Regions from separate parts of the Micromonospora sp. NPDC051006 genome, predicted to be linked through region 2. Evidence: riboswitches for the same ligand, from Rfam matches in the RefSeq annotation. Region 2 holds a riboswitch; the other holds the start of a gene.

Region 1 (7,352 bases), on a different contig from region 2:
CCCGGCGCTGCACGGCTACTGGGGCTCGGCGGAGGTCCCGGCGGCCACCGCCGCGTTCCTCGACGTGATCGGGCGGCACGCGGGCAAGGTCGACGGGGTGAAGGTGTCGCTGCTCGACGCGGAGCACGAGCGGACGCTGCGGTCCGCCCTGCCGGCCGGGGTGCGCCTCTACACCGGCGACGACTTCAACTACCCGGAGCTGATCCGGGGCGACGGCACGCACCACAGCGACGCCCTGCTCGGCGTCTTCGCCGCGATCGCGCCAGCCGCGTCGGCGGCCCTGCAGGCCCTCGGCCGGGGCGACCTGGCGAGCTACGACGCGGCCTTCGCACCGACGCTGCCGCTGGCCCGGCACATGTTCGCCGCCCCGACCTGGTACTACAAGACCGGCGTCGCCTTCCTGGCCTGGCTCTGCGGCCACCAGCCCGGCTTCACCATGGTCGGCGGCCTGCAGAGCGCCCGGGGCGTCGTCCACCTGGCCGAGCTGGCCCGGCTCGCCGACGACGCCCGGCTGCTGCCCGACCCCGACCTGGCCGCCGCCCGGCTGCGGGCCTTCCTCGACGTCGCAGGGGTGCCGCGATGACCGCCACGGGTGGTCCGGCACCATCCACCGCGGACACCACCGTCGACGGCCCCGCGCCGGCATCTCCGGACACCACCGTCGACGTGCCCTCCGGTCGGGCGGCCGTCGAGCCGACCCCGGTGCCGGGCGACCCGCGGCTGGCCCGGCTCTCGCTCAACCAGAAGACCACCGACCGGTGGTCGGTCGCCGAGGCGGTCGCCGGCTGCGTACGGGCCGGCCTGCCCGCGATCGGGTTGTGGCGCGAACCCGTCCAGGCGATCGGCGTACCCGCCGCGGCCCGGCTGGTCGCCGACGCCGGCCTGCGGGTCTCCTCGCTGTGCCGGGGCGGGTTCCTCACCGCCGCTGATCCGGCGGCCCGACGCCGCGCGCTCGACGACAACCGGCGCGCCATCGACGAGGCCGCCGGGCTGGGCGCGGAGTGCCTGGTCATGGTGGTCGGTGGCCTGCCCGACTCGTCCCGCGACCTGGCCGGCGCCCGGGAGCGGGCCGCCGACGGGATCGCCGAGCTGGCCCCGTACGCGGCGCGGCACGGGGTGCGGCTCGGGCTGGAGCCCATGCATCCGATCTTCTGCGCCGACCGCGGGGTGCTCTCCACCCTCGGCCAGGCGCTCGACCTCGCCGAGCGGTTCCCCGCCGATCAGGTCGGCGTCGTGGTCGACACCTTCCACGTCTGGTGGGACCCGGACGTGCTGGGCCAGATCCGGCGGGCCCGGGCCCGGATCGTCAGCTTCCAGGTCTGCGACTGGATCACCCCGCTGCCGCCGGACGCCCTGCTCTCCCGGGGCATGATGGGCGACGGGCACATCGACTTCCCGCTGCTGCGCCGGGCCGTCGAGCAGGCCGGCTACCAGGGGGACGTCGAGGTGGAGATCTTCAACGCCGAGGTGTGGGCGGCCGACCCCGAGGCCGTCGTCGCCACCATGGCCCGCCGCTACGTCGGGCACGTGTTGGCGGACTGACCGGCCCGGGGTTCAGAGCACCTGGTCGAGGAAGCGGCGCAGCCGCGGGTGCTCGGCCGCCTCGAAGATCGCGGCCGGCGGCCCGGCCTCCAGCACCACCCCACGGTCCATGAAGGCCACCGTGTCGGCGACCTCGCGGGCGAAGCCCATCTCGTGGGTGACCACCACCATGGTCATGCCGCCGGTGGCGAGGTCCGCCATCACCCCGAGCACCCCCTTCACCAGCTCCGGGTCGAGCGCGCTGGTCGCCTCGTCGAAGAGCATCACCTGCGGCTGCAACGCCAGCGCTCGGGCGATCGCCACCCGCTGCTGCTGGCCGCCGGAGAGGTGCGCCGGTCGGGCGTCGGCCTTGCCGGCCAGCCCGACGAGGTCCAGCTGGGCCCGGGCCACCGCCACCGCCTCCTCCTCGCTCAGCCGCTTGATCCGCCGCAGCGCCAGGGTGACGTTGCGCAGCACGCTCATGTGCGGGAAGAGGTTGAACTGCTGGAAGACCATGCCGATCCGCTGCCGCAGCGCGTCCGGGTCGTCGGCCAGAACACTGCGTCCGTCCAGCAGCACGTCGCCGCGGTCCGGCTCGATCAGCCGGTTGATGGTCCGCAGCAGGGTGGACTTGCCCGACCCGGACGGGCCGATCACGCAGGCGGTCGTGCCGCGCGGCACGTCCAGGTCGACGCCGCGGAGCACCTGGTTCGCCCCGAAGGCGAGGTGCCCGTCGCGGACACCCAGGCTGACCGAGGTGCTGGTGCTCGTGGTGTCGGTGCTCATCGCTGACTCCCTCCCGCCGCGCCGGGCAGCGTCAGGTCCATGTCGGAGGCGTCGTCGGTCGGCGGGGCGCCCGGGCGGCCGTGTCGCAGCCGCCGGTCGATCGCGTTGACCACGTGCGTCAGCGGCACGGTCAACGCCAGGTAGAAGAGCCCCGCCAGCAGCAGCGCGGACTCGTTGCCGGTGGTGGCGGCGTAGTCCTGGCCGATCCGGAACAGCTCCCGCTCGCTGGCCACCAGGCCGAGGAAGTACACCAGGCTGGAGTCCTTGATCAACGCGATGAGCTGGTTGACCCAGGCCGGCAGGACCCGTCGTACGCCCTGGGGGATGATCACCATCCGCATCGACTCGCCCCAGGAGAAGCCGAGCGCCCGCGCGCCCTCCAACTGGGCCGCCTCCACCGACTGGATGCCCGATCGGAAGATCTCACCGATGTAGGCGGCCGCGATCAGGGAGAGCGCCAGGATGCCCAGCGGGTAGGGGTTCGGGCCCCAGACCTGCATGCCGAGCGGCGCCAGCCCGACGCCGATCAGCAGGATCGTCGCGGCGGCCGGCAGGCCCCGGAACACGTCGGTGTAGACCCGCGCCGGCCAGCGCAGCCAGCGGGTGCGGGAGATGCCGGCGATGGCCAGCAGCATGCCCAGCACCGAGCCGAGCAGGGCGGCGGAGACCGCCAGGATCAGCGTGTTGGGCAACCCGACGGTCAGCATCTCGGGCAGCGCCTCGCGCATCGATTCCCAGTCGAAGAAGGTCTCCCACAGGGTGCGCAACGGATCCATAGTCGCCTCTCCTACCGCCCCGCTCGTCGTCTCGTACCGTCAGGACGCGGCCGACGCCGACGGCGCCGCCGGAACCGCCACCGTGCCGCTGCCCGGCTTGAAGTCCGCCGGCACCGGGCGGCCCGGGTAGTACTGGGCCTGCAGCCGGCTCCAGGTGCCGTCGGCGATCACCTCGTCGAGGGCCTTGTTCAGCGCCTCGCGCAGCTTGTCGTTCCCCTTCGCCACGGCGTACGCGGTCGGCGCCGGGCTGAGCTGCTTCGCGGCCACGGAGATCTTGCCCCCGCTGTCCGCGGCGGACTTCTCACCGATCTCGGCCGGGGCGATCCAGGCGTCGGCGGTGCCGGCCTTGAGCTGGTTGATCGCGCCGTTGTAGTCCGGCACCCGCACCGGGTTGAGCTGCTTGCCGGTGGCGTAGTCGTCCTGCACGGTGCCCTGTACCACCACGACCCGCTTGCCGCTGAGCTGGTCGAAGCTGGTGATCGGGGAACCGGCCGGAACGTCGAGTCCGAAGTAGCCGAAGTCGTAGCCGTTACCGAAGTCGACGGTCTTCTTGCGCGCCTCGGTGATCGTGATCGAGGAGCTGCCGACGTCGAACTTGTGGTTGTTGACCTGGGCGAGCAGCGCGGAGAAGTCGGTACCGACGAACTCCACCTTCAGGTTGATCTTCGCGGCGACCGCGCTGAGCAGGTCGTTGTCGAAACCGGTGAACTTGCCGTCCTTCAGGTACACGTTCGGCGGCGCGTCGGTGAGCGTGCCGGCCCGCAACACGCCGGGCTGGAGCAGCTCGTACGGGTTGTCCGCCGCGCTGGACGAGGCGTCGTCGCCGCAGGCGGTGAGGGCGGCGGCGCCGAGGAGTGCGGCCACGCCGAGGGCGGCCACCCGGGTCAGGGCAGGAAGAGATCGCACAGGTGTCTCCGAATGGTGTCAGCGGCGGGGCACGGGCGTGCGCCGCCGACGGTGCGCCCGATGGGCGTACCGCGGGATCGATCAGGGGAGCGGGGGCGGGCGCCTCAGCGCGAGGGGCGACACGCGGCGCTGCAGACCCACATCATGTCGACGTGGCGGCGCCGGGTCAGGGCCACCGGCGCGGGCGACGGGACCGACGCGGCGACCGGAGGAGTGCTGGTGCGGATCATCATGGTTCTCCTGGGTCGGGTTGACCTGGGAACCAGGCCACGCTTGCACCGGAGGTTGCTCCGATGCCTGGTCTTCACCCGGGGCACCCCACCGCGGAGGAGGGTTGCCGGCCAGCGAGCCGGGGCTTGACGCTGGCGCTCATGACCTGCGCCGAGGCTAGCAGGGCGGTACGGGGCATCGTCCACCCGTTATGACCACGCTCACCCGGGCCGGCCGCGCCGGAGCGGGTCACGCGCCCGAAGCCGGGCGAATCGCCCACCGGGCGTGGGCGGCGGTGACACCATCACCGGATGGTGGACGCACCGCCGAGCCTGCGGCGGCGCGGAGGCAGAGGTCGGGTGCTGAGCGGGACCGCCGAGCGGTGAGCCGAAGTCGGCCGCCGTACCTGGTGCGCAGGCCCGCTGACCGTCAGCGCGAGGGGCACGCGGAAGCGCCGGCGCCGGTCGGCGCCGGCGCATCGGCCGCCGGGGGTCCGTCCCGGCCCCCCGGGTGCGGGAGCCGGGACGGGTCATCGGTCAGAACGTGGAGACGTTGAGCAGCTTCTCCTGGACGCCGTCCGGGTCGCCGGCCGGCCAGTTGTACGCGGTGGTGCCGGCCCCCTGCAACGCCGACTTCACCGCGCCCGGCGAGGCGCTGGGGTGGGTGGCCTTGTAGAGGGCCGCGCCACCGGCGACGTGCGGGCTGGCCATCGAGGTACCGGAGATGGTGTTGTAGCCGGCGCCCTTCCAGGTGGAGTAGATGCAGACACCGGGCGCCATCAGGTCGACGTCCGCGCCGAAGTTGGAGAAGTCGGCGATGGTGTCGTCCATGTCGCTGCGGCAAGTGGCCGCCGCGCCGCCGCCGGGCACGCCGTTGAAGTCGGCCAGGGCGCTGACCGTGATCACCTCGTCGTACGCCGCGGGCACGTGGTTGGCCGCGTTGTCGGTCTCGTTGCCGGCCGCCACCACGTAGGTCACACCGGCCGCAACGGAGCGGCAGATCGCCTCGTGCATCGCGTCCCGGTTGGTGCCGCAGGCGCTGTCCGTGCCCGAGCCGCCGAGGCTCATGTTGGCGACCTCGATCTCGCTGGCATGCGCGGTCACGTAGTCGATGCCGCAGATGATCGCGGAGAACGACCCGCTACCCGCGTTGTTCAGTACCCGGACCGGCCAGATCCTCGCGCCCGGGGCCACGCCGACCACACCGGCGCTGTTGTCGAGCGCGCCGATCGTGCCGGCGACGTGCGTGCCGTGGCCGTTGCCGTCGTCGGCGCTGTTGCCGGTGGAGCAGTTCTTGGCGCCGGTCGTGTAGACGTTCAGGTCCGGGTGGTCCAGGTCCACGCCACTGTCGATGACGGCGACGTCCACGTTGACCCGCTCGTCCACGCCATTGATCTTCGCGGTGGGGCTGAGCTCGGCGTCGGCCCGGTTGATGCCGGTGGGCGTGGTCTGGGCGTCAGTGCTGACCACCCCGTCGGGCTGGACGAAGAGCACCCGGGAGTCGCGGGCGATCCGGGCCGCGGCGGTGGGGCTCATCCGGGCCGAGTAGCCACGCAGGGCGTGCTCGTAGACGTACCCGACGCTCGCGCCGCGGGCCCGCGCGTGCTCGGCGGCGACCGACGGCGAGTCGGCGCCGGCGCGGAGGACGACGATGTAGTCGCTGGCCGCCTCGGCGGGGGCGGCGGTGGCGCCGCTCGCCGCAGCGGCGGCGACGACGATGCCGGTGAGCATCGCGACGCCCAGGGATCTGCGCATGGGGTTCCTCTCCACAGCGGTAGGTGGGCGGTTGGCCCAGGGCGAGGTTGGCCGATGGGAGCGGGCTCGGACCAGATGCAACAGCCATCCGTTATGATAAATACATCAATAGGATGGAAAAGCCGCACAACGGCGGACCCGACGTCGCGGACGGCGGGCGTGGAACTCCTGCCCGGTTATCGGCGATCGGGGCGATGGCGTTTCATCGCCGGCCGCTTGGTGGCGCACCCGGGGTTGGTTACCGTCGAGCCAGCCACAGCGAGAGAGGTCCGCGAGCGTATGGAGACACCGGATCGCGACGTCGTCCGGCGCGCCGCGGCCGGTGATCCCGACGCCGTCGCCCGGGTGCTCGCGCTCATCAGGCCGATCGTGGTCCGCTACAGCCTGGCCCGGCTCGGGCAGGTCGGCGCCGGCGGGGCCACCGCCGAGGACGTCGCGCAGGAGGTCTGTCTCGCCGTGCTGCGCGCGTTGCCCCGTTTCCAGGACCAGGGCAGGCCGTTCCTCGCGTTCGTCTACGGCATCGCCGCCCGCAAGGTCGCCGACGTTCTGCGCGCGGCGAGCCGGGATCGCGCGGAGACCGTCGCCGAGGTGCCGGACGCGCCCGACCCCACTCCCGGCCCGGAGCACCGGGCGCTCACCGCCGACCTCGGCGGCTGGCTGGCCGGGCTGCTGGCCCAGCTTCCGGCGACCCACCGGGAGATCCTGGTCCTGCGCCTCGCGGTCGGCATGACGGCGGACGAAGTCGGTACGGTGCTGGGCATGACCGGAGGTGCCGTCCGGCTCGCCCAGCACCGCGCCCTCACTCGACTGCGCGCCCTCGCCGGCGACACTTTCGCCCGGGTGATCCTGTGACGACCGAGCTGCCACCGCCCCAGCCGCAGGACCCGGTGCTGCGCGACGACCAGCTTCTCGATGCGATCAGCCGTGGCGAGCCGGTCCCGTCCGAGCATCCGGTCGACGACCCGATCGCCGCGTTACTGCACCGCTGGCACTCCGAGGTGGAGGCCCAGGCGCGGCAACTCGACGCGGTCGGGGACCGGGTCCCCGGCCCGGCGCCGACTGCCGGGCCACCGCCTGCCCAGGTGCCGGCGGAAGGCGCCGGTGCCCGCCGGCCGGTGCCCACCCGGCCGGGTCGGGCGGGTCGGCCCCCTGCCGCCCGGCCCGTCGGCGCGCCCGGTCGACGGCGGCGCGTCACGGCGGCCGGCGTGGCCCTGGCCCTGGTCGGCGTCGCCGGCGGGCTGTGGCTCGGTGCTGTCCGCGCCGAGCCCGGCGGGCTGCTCTGGCCGGTCACCAGGCTGGTCTACGCCGACCGTGCCGAGTCCCTGGCCACCGAGCGGGAGATCGGCCGGGCGATCGAGCAGGCGCGGCGGGACCTCACCGACGGCCGGCATGCCGAGGC
Region 2 (7,352 bases):
ACTACCCGGGCACCGGCGGGGACGACCGCAGGACGGTGGCGGTGACCGGTCCGGAGCAGCAGATCGCGAACCCGCCGAACGGCAACCCGGCGGCCATCTCCTCGGTGCCCTTCGCCGGTGCGCTCTCCTCGCTGCTGGACGGGGTGGCCGGGGACGTGCCCGGCCAGCACGCCCGGTTCGAGTCGGCGCCGCTGGCGGAGGCGGTGGACGTGGTCGGAGCGCCGACCGTGTCGGTCCGTGCCGCGTCGCCGACCGGCGAGGCGGTGCTCTTCGTGAAGCTCTACGACGTGGACCCGAACGGCGCGGCCACCCTGCCGAACGGTCTGGTCGCCCCGGTGCGGCTCACCGGGCTGCCGGCGCGGATCGCCGACGCCCAGCCGGTGACGGTGACCCTGCCGGCGATCGTCCGCCGGGTCGAGGCCGGGCATCGGCTGCGGGTGGTGGTGGCCACGTCGGACCAGTCGTACACCTCACCGGCCGAGCCGACCGTCTACACGGTGGCCGCCGGTGACGCGCCGGTCGCCCTGCCCACCGTGGCCGGCGACCCGATCCCCACCGCGGCGGCCGTCTGGCGCTGGGTGCTGGTCGGGCTGCTCGCCGCGATCGTGGTCGGGCTCGTCGTGGTCGTCGCCGTGGTCCGCCGCCGGCACCGCCGTCAGGACAGCTCCGTGCATCCGGCGTACGCGGACGTCCCGCTCGCCGTGCGGCAGCTCCGCAAGGAGTACGCGGACGGCTTCGTCGCGGTCTCCAACGTGGACTTCGAGGTGCACCCCGGCCAGGTGGTCGGGCTGCTCGGCCCGAACGGCGCCGGCAAGACCACCACGCTGCGGGTGCTGATGGGACTCACCCAGCCCACCGCGGGCGAGATCTACGTCTTCGGCCACCGACTGGTGCCCGGCTCGCCGGTGCTCTCCCGGATCGGCGCGCTGGTCGAGGGGCCCGGCTTCCTGCCGCACCTGAGCGGCCTGGAGAACCTGCGGGCGTACTGGTCGGCCACCGGGCGGCCGCTGGCCGACGCGCACTTCGACGAGGCGCTGGAGATCGCCGGTCTGGGCGACTCGGTGCACCGGAAGATCAAGACCTATAGCCACGGCATGAAGCAGCGGCTCGCCATCGCCCAGGCCATGCTCGGCCTGCCCGAGCTGCTGGTGCTCGACGAGCCGACGGACGGTCTCGACCCGCCGCAGATCGCCGAGATGCGCCGGGTGCTCCAGCGGTACGCCACCGACGGCCGGGCGGTGCTGGTCTCCAGCCACCTGCTGGCCGAGGTGGAGCAGGCCTGCACCCACGCCGTGGTGGTCAACAAGGGCCGGATCGTGGCGTCGGGGCCGGTCGAGGAGATCGTCGGCGAGTCGCCGAGCGTCCTCTTCGACGTCACCGACCCGGCCGCGGCGCGGGACGTGCTGAGCCGGCTGGCCGGGGTCCGGGTGCTGCCGGAGGGCGATGGCCAACTGGTGGTGGACACCAACGGCACCGCGCGCAGCGAGGTGGTGGCCGAGCTGGTCCGGGCCGGGATCGGAGTGGACCGGGTGGTGCCGCGGCGCCGCCTGGAGGACGCGTTCCTCGCCCTGGTGGGCGAGACCTCTCGGGGAAGCGGGGACCGGTGATGGGGACTTCCATGGTGGGCGCGGCGTCGGGCTACCGGCCGTCGGCGACGCTGCCGTTCGCCGCGGAGTTCCGTCGGCAGGCGGCCCGGCGGCGTACCCAGCTGGCGCTCGGGTTCATGGTGCTGCTGCCGTTGATCATCCTGATCGCGTTCCAGTTCAACTCGAACGACGACGACAACGGCGGCGGCGAGTTCGGCAGCCTGATCGAGCTCGCCACCTCGGGCGGACTGAACTTCACCCTCTTCACCATCTTCGTCTCGGCGTCGTTCCTGCTGGTCGTGGTGGTGGCGCTCTTCTTCGGCGACACGGTGGCCAGCGAGGCGAGCTGGGGCAGCCTGCGCTATCTGCTCGCTGTGCCAGTGCCCCGGGCCCGGCTGCTCACGGTGAAGCTGCTGGTCGCGCTCGCGTACTCGGGGCTGGCGTTGCTGCTGCTCGCCGGCACCGCGCTGCTCGCCGGGACGTTGCGCTACGGCTGGTCGCCGCTGCGCAGCACGGTCGCCGCCGAGCTTCCGGCGGGGGAGGGTCTGCTGCGGCTGCTGGCGGTGCTCGGCTATCTGGCGATCGTCCTGCTGGTCGTGGCCGGCCTGGCGTTCCTGCTCTCGGTCACCACGGACGCCGCGCTCGGCGCGGTCGGCGGCGCGGTGCTGCTCTGGATCCTCTCCAGCATCCTGGACCAGATCACCGCGCTCGGCGCGGTGCGCGCCTTCCTGCCCACCCACTTCAGCACCGCCTGGCTGGGCCTGCTCTCCACGCCGGTGCAGACCGACGACGTGGTGCGCGGCACCATCTCGGCGGTGAGTTACGCGACCCTGTTCTGGGCGTTGGCCTACTGGCGCTTCACCCGCAAGGACGTGACCTCATAGCCGGCTGTCCGGCGTCGCGGCGGTCGAGGGCGCTCCGCTCGGCGCGGTCGGGGCCGGTGGCTGCGCCGGTGTGGTCGGCTCGGCGGTCTTCCAGGCGCTGACCCCGATCCGGCCGGTGTTGCCGAGGTCGATCGGGCCGTCCGGGTCGACGGACTGGGCGGGCTGGCCGGCGGCGGGGGCGACCTCCAGGTACTCGCCGTCGCTGGCCTCGACGGTCGAGTCGGTGACGGTGTTGCGCCAGAGCACGGTGGCGTGGGCCCGCTCACCCGGGTTGAGGATCAGCTGCCCGGGTGGCGCGTCGAAGCCGGTGGTGATCTCCCGGGCGCCGGCGACCGTCCGGAGCGGGATCGCGGCTCGCTGCTCGTCCAGCACGCGCAGCACCGGATAGCCCTTGAGCAGGTAGGGCGTGCTGCCGCAGTTCGTCAGATCGAGGCCGAGCGCCCGCAGGCCCATCGCGGCGTCCGACCCGGTAAAGGTGATCAGGACGCCCGAGTCGGGGCACCGGCCGGCCGCATCGGGCGTCGGCGCGGGCGAGGTCTCCGCGGCCCGGCTGGCCGGCCCGCTCCCCGACGTGCAGGCGCCGAGCAGCGCGGCCCCGACGAGCGGCAGGCCAGCGAGCAGGAGACGGAGGTGTGCCGGTCGGGGTCTCACCGCTGCATCCTCCCAAGATCAGCCGGCCGGTATCCGTCCGGGTGCGGCCGGTGGTCCGGTCGCCCACTGTCGAACTGCCCCAGATCTGGACCGGCCCAGATATGGAGCAGGTCGACAGGACTCGCGGGCCAACCGCCAGCCGGGTCGCGGTCCGCGGCGGGACCGGTTCAGACCCGCTCGCCGGGTGCGGCGCCGCGGGTGAGGACGGCGTCGAGCAGGCCGGGGTAGAGGCGGTCCAGTTCGTCGCGGCGCAGGCGGACGTAGCGGCTGGTGCCGGCGGCCCTGGTGCGGGTCAGGCCGGCCTCGCGCAGCACTTTCAGGTGGTGGCTGCGGGTGGCCTTGGAGACGCCGAACTCGAAGCTGCCGCAGGCGTACTCGCCGCCCTCGGCGAGCGCCCGCACGATCTGTAGGCGGACGTCGTCGGCGAGCGCCCCCAGCACCGCGGTGACCGGCACCTCGCGCAACTCGGGTTCGTGCAGCTCCATGTGAGCAGTGTAACCCTTGTTCGACAATATTCGAACAAGCTCCTAGGGTCGGGATCGTTGGTTCGAAGATACTCGAACATAGGAGCTGAGCATGCGCTCTCGCGCCGCCGCCTTCCCGCTGCTCGCCGCGCTGAGCTGGGGCGTGATGTTCCCCGTCCTGGCCAGCGCGCTGACCTGGGTCGACCCGCTCAACCTGACCACCGCCCGCTACCTCTTCGCCACCGTGATCCTGCTCGCCCTGCTGTTGCTCCGCGAGGGCGTGGCCGCGCTGCGCTCCGGCGGCCGGGGTGTCGAGGTGGCGGTGCTCGGCGTGGTCGGCTTCGCGGGCTTCAACCTGCTCACCAACCTGGCGCTGGAGCACGCCGCGCCGCAGCAGATCTCCCTCTTCGTGGCCACCACGCCGCTGGTCACCCAGCTGGTCCGGTGGGCCCGGGACGGCGTACGCCCGCGGCCCGCTCTGCTCGCCCTCTCCCTGGTCGCGCTCCTCGGTGTCGGCCTGGTGATCACCCGCGGCAGCCTCGCCGGGCTCGGTCAGTTCGGTCTCGGCGGCCTCATGATGATCGGCGCGGTCGTCGGTTGGGGGATCTACACGCACGGGGCCGGCCGGTTCGGCGAGTGGTCGCCGCTGCGCTACACCACGCTGACCGCGCTCGCCGGCACGCTCTTCATGCTCGCCGCGAGCGCCGTCGCCGACCTCGCCGGATGGCAGCACGCGCCGGCCGGCGCCGACCTCGTCGCGGTCGCGCCGCAGCTGGCGTACGCCGTGATCGTGGGGGCGGTGATCGCGGTGCTGGCCTGGAACACCGGGGTGCAGCGGCTCGGCTCGGCGAACGCCGCGCTGTTCATGAACCTCGTCCCGGTGACCACCTTCGTGGTGCAGATCGCCCGCGGCTACCGACCCGGCCCGGTCGAGCTGGCCGGCGCGGCGCTGACCATCGCGTCCCTGGTCGCGGCCAACCTGGTCACCCGGGCGCGGGTGCGGGCCACCCCGCCCGTCGACCGGCCGGCGGCGGTCTCGGACCCCGTCGCGGTGGTCGACCCGGTGGCGGTGGTCGCGCGCTAGACCGCCCGCTCGGCCGCCCCCCGGATCCGGGGGCGGTCGTTCGGGGCGGGTGAAGATGACGGCGGCTCACACCGTGGGACGGCGGGCTGGACGGTCGGCGGCCCGGCCGTAGACTCGATCGCACAACTGCATACCTCATCCAGAGGGGCTGAGGGATACGGCCCGAAGACGCCCCGGCAACCACCCCGCGCGCTCATCGCTGAGCGACCCGCGGGGCAGGTGCCAATTCCGTCCCCGCCGCACCGTGCGATGCGGGGAAAGATGAGAGGAATCTTCGACATGACGTCGACGCTCGCCGCCCCCGGTATCGACACCACCGCCAGCCCCGCCCGCGCCCTGGTCTGTCGGGCCTGTGAGGCCCGCTACCCGCTCGCCGCCCAGCACGCCTGTTACGAGTGTTTCGGGCCGCTGGAGGTCGACTACGACGCCACCGCGCTGGCCACCGTCACCCGCGAGCAGATCGAGGCCGGCCCGGACAACATCTGGCGCTACGCGGCGCTGCTGCCCGCCGGTCAGGATCCGGCCACCCGGGTCACCCTGAACCCCGGCCTCACCCCGCTGGTCGCCGCCTCGCACCTCGCCGCCGAGCTGGGCATCACCGCCCCGCTCTGGGTGAAGGACGACAGCGCCAACCCCACCCACTCGTTCAAGGACCGGGTCGTCTCGGTGGCGCTCACCGCCGCCCGGGCGCTCGGCTTCACCCGCTACGCCTGTGCCTCCACGGGCAACCTGGCCAACTCGGTGGCCGCGCACGCGGCCCGCGCCGGGGTGCCCTCGGTGGTCTTCATCCCCAGCGACCTCGAGCAGGGCAAGGTGGTCACGACCGCCGTCTACGGCGGCGAGCTGGTCGCCATCGACGGCTCCTACGACGACGTGAACCGGCTCTGCGGCGAGCTGGTGGAGACCGACGAGTTCGAGGACACCGCGTTCGTCAACGTCAACGTGCGCCCCTACTACGCCGAGGGCTCCAAGACCCTGGGCTACGAGGTGGCCGAGCAGCTCGGCTGGCGCATCCCCGGCCAGGTGGTCATCCCGATGGCCAGCGGCGAGCTGCTCACCAAGATTGACAAGGCGTTCTCGGAGCTGGTCGAGGTCGGGCTGGTCGAGGCGCCGGCCGGTGGCTGGAAGGTCTTCGGCGCCCAGTCGGCCGGCTGCAACCCGATCGCCACCGCGCTGCACGCCGACACCGACACGATCGTTCCGGTCAAGCCGACCGGCATCGCCAAGTCGCTGAACATCGGCGACCCGGCGGCCGGCCTCTACGCGCTGGAGGCGGTGCGCCGTACCGGGGGCTGGATGGAGTACGTCGACGACGACGAGATCCGCGCCGGCATCCGCCTGCTGGCTCGCACCACCGGCGTCTTCGCGGAGACCGCCGGTGGGGTCACCGTGGCGGTGCTCCGCAAGCTGGTCGAGTCGGGCAAGCTCGACCCGGCCGCGGAGACCGTGGTCTTCAACACGGGTGAGGGACTGAAGACCATCGACGCGGTCGCCGGCGAGGTCGGCCCCACCCATCGGATCCGCCCGTCCCTGCGCGCCGCCCGCGACGCCGGCCTGCTCGGCTGACCCGCGGATCGCCCGGACGGGGGATCAGGCCGATCCGCCGGGTAACCGGCTTTTCGCTCTGGGTGCGGAAAACCCACCGCTAAGGACTTGACGGCAGGAACCGGACGGCGCAAGATGCTCCGTGCGGGAGGGCATTTCGCCGAAGACTTTTGAAGTTCTTGCGACCCAACGCCGGAGGCGTTGTGCGAGTGTCCCTCCCGACCAACGTCCGATCGGGCCAGCGAAAATTCGCTGGCCCGATCGCGTTCCCAGGGCGCACCCTTCCGGCATGAGCATCACGATCGCGCCGTTCGACGCCGCCGACCCGGCCGTGATCGACGAGGCCTACCGGGTCGGGGCGGCGGCGAACGACGCCGACCTGCCCGACTTCCCGCCGTTCTGTCGCCAGCGCTTCGAGGCCATGCTGACCCACCCGATGCCGGGCACGGTCACGCTCTGGGCGCTGGCCCGGCTGGACGGCGTGCCCGCCGGCTACCTGGCGCTGGACCTGCCCCAGCTGGACAACACCGAGAACGCCACCGTCGAGCTGGTGGTCCATCCCGAGCACCGGCGGCGGGGAGTCGGCCGGGCGCTGCACGAGCACTGCCTGCGGTTGCTGCGCGAGCAGGGCCGCAAGCGGGTCATCGGGATGGCCGTCACGGAGCTGCCCGGCGGGCCGGCCCGTTCGGCGGCCGGCGCCGCGTTCGCCGCCGCGCTGGGAGCACAGCCGGCGCTCGCCGAGGTCCGCCGCCGGCTCGACCCCACCCGGGTCGACCAGGGCGCGCTGGACGCGCTGCTCGCCGACGCCCGGGCGCACGCCGCCGGCTACCGCACGGTCCGCTGGCACGGCCTCGTCCCCGAGGAGTACGTCGCCGACATCGCCTACCTCGACGGCCGGCTGTCGACCGACGCGCCCCTCGGCGACCTGGAGTGGGAGGCCGAGCAGGTCGACGCCGAGCGGATCCGGGGCACCGAGCGGGCGCTGGCGGCACGCGGACGGCGGCAGTACCACGTCGCGGTGCAGCACGAGGAGTCCGGCAAACTGGTCGCCTGGACCCTGCTCGACCTCGGCGCCTCCACCGACTGGCACGCGTTCCAGCAGATCACCATCGTCGACCCGGCGCACCGTGGTCACCGG

Evidence for each region. A riboswitch is a leader RNA that binds a small molecule or an ion and turns the genes downstream of it on or off. The one in region 2 is predicted to bind S-adenosylmethionine.
Region 1: it holds a riboswitch for S-adenosylmethionine, as region 2 does, so the genes downstream of both, ACIBBA_RS15670 (ABC transporter substrate-binding protein) here and thrC (threonine synthase) in region 2, are expected to answer to the same signal.

What each region holds. Positions count from the first base shown of each region.
Region 1 covers NZ_JBITFP010000008.1:112,713-120,064, reverse strand. The annotation lists gene ACIBBA_RS15690 (dihydrodipicolinate synthase family protein) at 1-583, shown strand, start outside; gene ACIBBA_RS15685 (sugar phosphate isomerase/epimerase family protein) at 703-1,542, shown strand; gene ACIBBA_RS15680 (amino acid ABC transporter ATP-binding protein) at 1,555-2,307, opposite strand; gene ACIBBA_RS15675 (amino acid ABC transporter permease) at 2,304-3,083, opposite strand; gene ACIBBA_RS15670 (ABC transporter substrate-binding protein) at 3,123-3,989, opposite strand; SAM riboswitch class IV at 4,254-4,366, opposite strand; gene ACIBBA_RS15665 (S8 family peptidase) at 4,736-5,953, opposite strand; gene shbA (RNA polymerase sigma factor ShbA) at 6,233-6,805, shown strand; gene ACIBBA_RS15655 (anti-sigma-D factor RsdA) at 6,802-7,352, shown strand, end outside.
Region 2 covers NZ_JBITFP010000001.1:470,525-477,876, reverse strand. The annotation lists gene ACIBBA_RS02260 (alpha/beta fold hydrolase) at 1-1,607, shown strand, start outside; gene ACIBBA_RS02255 (ABC transporter permease subunit) at 1,607-2,470, shown strand; gene ACIBBA_RS02250 (DUF4232 domain-containing protein) at 2,465-3,121, opposite strand; gene ACIBBA_RS02245 (ArsR/SmtB family transcription factor) at 3,289-3,606, opposite strand; gene ACIBBA_RS02240 (DMT family transporter) at 3,698-4,669, shown strand; SAM riboswitch class I at 4,802-4,937, shown strand; gene thrC (threonine synthase) at 4,949-6,235, shown strand; gene ACIBBA_RS02230 (GNAT family N-acetyltransferase) at 6,504-7,352, shown strand, end outside.